One region of the Xanthobacter sp. DMC12 genome, then DNA from elsewhere that is predicted to be linked to it. Evidence: predicted binding sites of a transcription regulator. Region 1 holds the regulator's gene; the other holds the start of a gene.
The links. Region 1 encodes LexA, which represses DNA repair genes until DNA is damaged. Its sites were predicted from a motif close to TGTTCNNNNTGTGTTCNG; they were not measured.

Region 1 (2,198 bases):
CGCACCCGGCCTGTTCGCCGGCCGGCGCCTGACAGGCCGCGACATCATGCTGGCCGCCGCCATGGACCATGCGACAGTGCCGGTCGCGCGCCGCCCGCGCGTCGCCTTGCTGCAGACCGGCGACGAACTGGTGCTGCCCGGCCAGGGCACCGGCAACGACAGCGAGATCGTCGTCTCCAACGCCTTCGGCCTCGCCGAACTCGCCCGCCGCGCCGGTGCCGATGTGACCGACCTCGGCCTCATCAAGGACGACCTCGCGGCCATCCGCGCCGTGGTGGCGCGGGCGCTCTCCGGCGAATTCGATCTCGTGGTCTCCTCCGGCGGCGCCTCCGTGGGCGATCATGACCTGATGGCCCCGGCGCTGAAGGCCGAGGGGGTGGACCTCTCGGTGCACAAGATCGCGCTGCGCCCCGGAAAGCCGCTGATGTTCGGCCATCGCGGCGCCGTGCGGGTGCTGGGGCTGCCGGGCAACCCGGTGTCCTCCCACGTCTGCGGGATGGTCTACCTCGTCCCCCTCATCCGCGCTCTGCAGGGTGATTCCCGCCCCGGCCCCGAGACCGTGCCGGCGCGCCTCGCGGCCGACCTGCCACCCAATGATGTGCGGCGGGACTTCATGCGCGCGACTCTCGACCGCCGGGCGGATGGCTCGATCCACGCCATTCCCTGCGCCTCGCAGGACAGCGCCATGCTGAGCATTCTCTCCGCCGCCGACTGCCTTCTGGTGCGCCCGCCCTTCGCGCCTGCGGGGCGTGTCGGAGACCCCTGCGAGATTATTCCCTTCGACGATTGAGCGTTAACGGGGCCTTCACCACTTGCGGAACACAAAAGGAACAGATAAAGACTGTTCATGATTTGTTTCGCGGCGCACCGGGCTGGATGCGCTTGGAATCGGGACCGGCCGAGAGCGCCGCTTCCGGGCGGTGCGTGCAAGGAACGGGGCCAGGGAATGCTCACTCGGAAGCAATATGACCTTCTGCGCTTCATCCATGAGCGGCTCAAGGAAACCGGGGTCCCACCCTCCTTCGACGAGATGAAGGAAGCGCTGGACCTGCGCTCCAAGTCCGGCATCCACCGCCTCATCACCGCTCTGGAAGAGCGCGGCTTCATCCGCCGCCTGCCCAACCGCGCCCGTGCGCTGGAAGTGGTGCGCCTGCCCGACAGCGTGGCGCCGGGCCTTGCCTCCGCCCGGTCCGCAGGGCGCGGCTTCTCCCCTTCGGTCATCGAGGGCAGCCTCGGCAAGGTCCGTCCGGTGCCGGAGGACGACGAGGCGGGCCAGGTGGTCTCGGTGCCGGTCATGGGCCGCATCGCGGCCGGCACGCCCATCTCCGCCATCCAGAGCCGCAGCCACACGCTGAACATCCCGCCCGAGATGCTGGGCTCGGGCGAGCACTTCGCCCTTGAAGTCCGCGGTGACAGCATGATCGAGGCCGGCATCCTCGACGGCGACACGGTGCTGATCCGCAAATGCGACAGCGCCGATACCGGCGACATCATCGTCGCGCTGGTGGACGACGAGGAAGCCACCCTCAAGCGCCTGCGCAAGAAGGGCGCCTCCATCGCGCTCGAGGCCGCCAATCCAGCCTACGAGACCCGCATCTTCGGGCCCGACCGCGTGCGCATCCAGGGCCGGCTCATAGGCCTGATGCGCCGCTACTGATCCTTATTTCTCCTGCGGGAGATCCGGAACGGGGTGAGGGGCGCGGCGGTCCACGCTCAACGGGCGCCTGCGCTTTTTCTCAAGGGCGTTGCTCCTCACCCCGACGCCTCTTGAAGCCCCCCCCCATCAGGGCGCGGTCGCATCCGCCTGAGGGTCGCCGGCATCGGCGGTGGCGGGTTCGGATATGGGTTCCGGCGGCAGCGGCGCCATCCAGGGACGGGATACGCCAGCCTTGCGGCTGGATTCGGCGACGAGCGCGCCGTCGCGGAGGGTGAAGGCGAGCGTCCCTGTCCGCGCGAGTTTCGCCGGGGTCAGCACCTCTGCCGGGCAGGTCTTGGGCGGCGGATCGCGGGTAACGATCATGCGGGCATTCAGGCAGTCCGCCTCCAGGCTTTCGGCGCGGCGCGAAATGGCGATGGTGCCGCCACCGGGCAGCGGCGCGGTGCAGCCGAGCGGATCGCAGGTGAAGCCGGCGGCGAGGTCCTTCGTTCCGGCCGTGCGGCGGTCGCCCTCCCGCGTCAGCCACTGCTCCACCAGCAGT
Region 2 (2,198 bases), on a different contig from region 1:
AAGAAATAGGCCGGCTCAGGCGGTCTCCAGCTCCAGCGTCAGCGTATCGATGGAGAACGAGCCGTCGGGCTCGAACTCGAAATGGGTTGCCACGTCCGCACTCGCGCCCGCCATCAGCGAGCGGATGGCGGCCACATGCAGCTCCGGCGTGCGGATGCGCGCCACCCAGGAGGCAAACTCTAGCCTCAGGCGCCGGTGTGCCGTGCGCACCACCCGGAACCCCGCCTCCTCGGCAAAGCGCGTCCATTCGGAGGCGCTGTAGTCCCGCCCGTGGGAGGGATCGCGCAGCAATTCCACAGTTTGCAGGAAGGTGTCGGCGACCGGCCATTCGGGGGCGATCACGTCCATCACGATGACCTGCCCGCCCTCTTTCACCACCCGCCGCACCTCTGCAAGCGCCCGGGCCACGTCGCGCCAATGGTGCGCGCTGTAGCGGGACGCCACCATGTCGAAGCTCGCATCAGCGAACGGCAGGCGCTCGGCGCCGCCCTGCTGCGTGGCGATGTTGGCAAGGCCGCGCGCCTTGGCTTCCGCCGCGACGGCACCCAGCATCTCCTCGGACAGATCGTAGGCCACCACCTCGCCCGCGAACGGCGCGGCGGTGAAGCTCACATGCCCGCCGCCGCAACCGAGGTCCAGCAGCCGGGCGGGCTGCGCCTCTTCCACGAGGCCCTTGAGTGCATCGAGGTCCGCGCCGCGCGCATGGACCGCGCTCGCCACATAGGCGGCGGCCTGCGGGCCGAACATCTCGACCACATGGGCCTCATGACTGCGCGCGCCTGCACCCTCGGCGGCCATGGCGGTTCTCCCTGATCCCTTTGCTACCTCCAGCATAGCCGGGGCGGCGCAGGGCGCAAGCACGATCGTTCCTCTTTCGTTCTTGCGGGCACGCCCACGCTCCGCTACCTTGAGGTGCAGACGGGCAGCAGGCAGGGGGCGGCTGTGATCCAGCGGGTGGCGACAGTCGCGTTCGAGGGCGTCGAGGCGCGCCCGGTGGATGTGCAGGTGCATGTGGCCGCGGGCCTGCCGGCCTTCACCATTGTCGGCCTGCCCGACAAGGCGGTGACCGAGGCCAAGGAGCGGGTGCGCGCCGCGCTCATCGCGTCAGGGCTTGCCCTTCCGGCGCGGCGCATCACGGTGAATCTGGCGCCCGCCGACCTGCCGAAGGAGGGCTCCCATTACGATCTGCCCATCGCGCTGGGCCTGATGGCCGCCATCGGTGCCATCCCCGGCGATGCCCTCGCAGGCTTCACGGTGGTGGGTGAACTGGCGCTGGACGGCGCGATCGCGGCCGTGGCCGGCGTGCTGCCGGCGGCCATCGGCGCCAATGCCCGCGGCCACGGCCTCATCTGCCCCGCCCCGTGCGGCGCCGAGGCCGCCTGGGCCAGCCCCGACATGGAAATTCTCGCCCCCCAGTCGCTGATCCAGCTCGCCAACCATATGACCGGCCGCCAGGTGATGGGCCGGCCCGAGCCGCGGATGAAGCCGCCGGGGGACATCATGCTCGACCTCCGGGACGTGAAGGGCCAGGAGACCGCCAAGCGGGCCCTGGAGGTGGCAGCCGCCGGGGGCCACAATCTCCTGTTCGTCGGCCCGCCGGGCGCCGGCAAGTCCATGCTGGCGCAGCGCCTGCCCTCCATCCTGCCGCCGCTGTCGCCGGTCGAGATGCTGGATGTGTCCATGATCGCGTCGGTGGCCGGCACCATCGAGGACGGCGCGCTGATGGACCGCCGCCCGTTCCGCGCCCCGCATCACTCGGCCAGCATGGCCGCCATGGTGGGCGGCGGGGCCAAGGCGAAGCCGGGCGAGGTCTCGCTCGCCCACAACGGCGTCCTGTTCCTCGACGAACTGCCGGAATTCACGCCACAGGTGCTCGATTCCCTGCGCCAGCCGCTGGAGACGGGCGAGGTGCTGATCGCCCGCGCCAACCATCGCGTCACCTATCCCGCGCGCTTCCAGCTCATCGCCGCCATGAACCCCTGCCGCTGCGGCCGCGCCGGCGAGCCCGGCTTCACCTGCAAGCGCGGGCCGCGTTGCGCCGACGAATATCAGGCGCGGCTCTCCGGGCCGTTCCTCGACCGCATCGACATCCATCTGGAGGTGCCGTCGGTCTCCGCCTCCGACCTCGTGCTGCCGGCGCCTGCCGAAGGTTCGCGGGAAGTGGCGGCGCGGGTCGCCCTGGCACGCGAGATTCAGCT

Region 2: a site for LexA is predicted at 865-882, ahead of ACT535_RS09805 (YifB family Mg chelatase-like AAA ATPase). Genes of this name have one in related genera too.

The regions. Positions count from the first base shown of each region.
Region 1 covers NZ_JBQUYZ010000001.1:654,937-657,134, forward strand. Annotated here, with positions in the region: gene ACT535_RS02915 (molybdopterin molybdotransferase MoeA) at 1-790, shown strand, start outside; gene lexA (transcriptional repressor LexA) at 947-1,657, shown strand; gene ACT535_RS02925 (ComEC/Rec2 family competence protein) at 1,784-2,198, opposite strand, start outside.
Region 2 covers NZ_JBQUYZ010000002.1:354,067-356,264, reverse strand. Annotated here, with positions in the region: gene ACT535_RS09815 (polyhydroxyalkanoic acid system family protein) at 1-9, shown strand, start outside; gene ACT535_RS09810 (class I SAM-dependent methyltransferase) at 16-798, opposite strand; gene ACT535_RS09805 (YifB family Mg chelatase-like AAA ATPase) at 943-2,198, shown strand, end outside.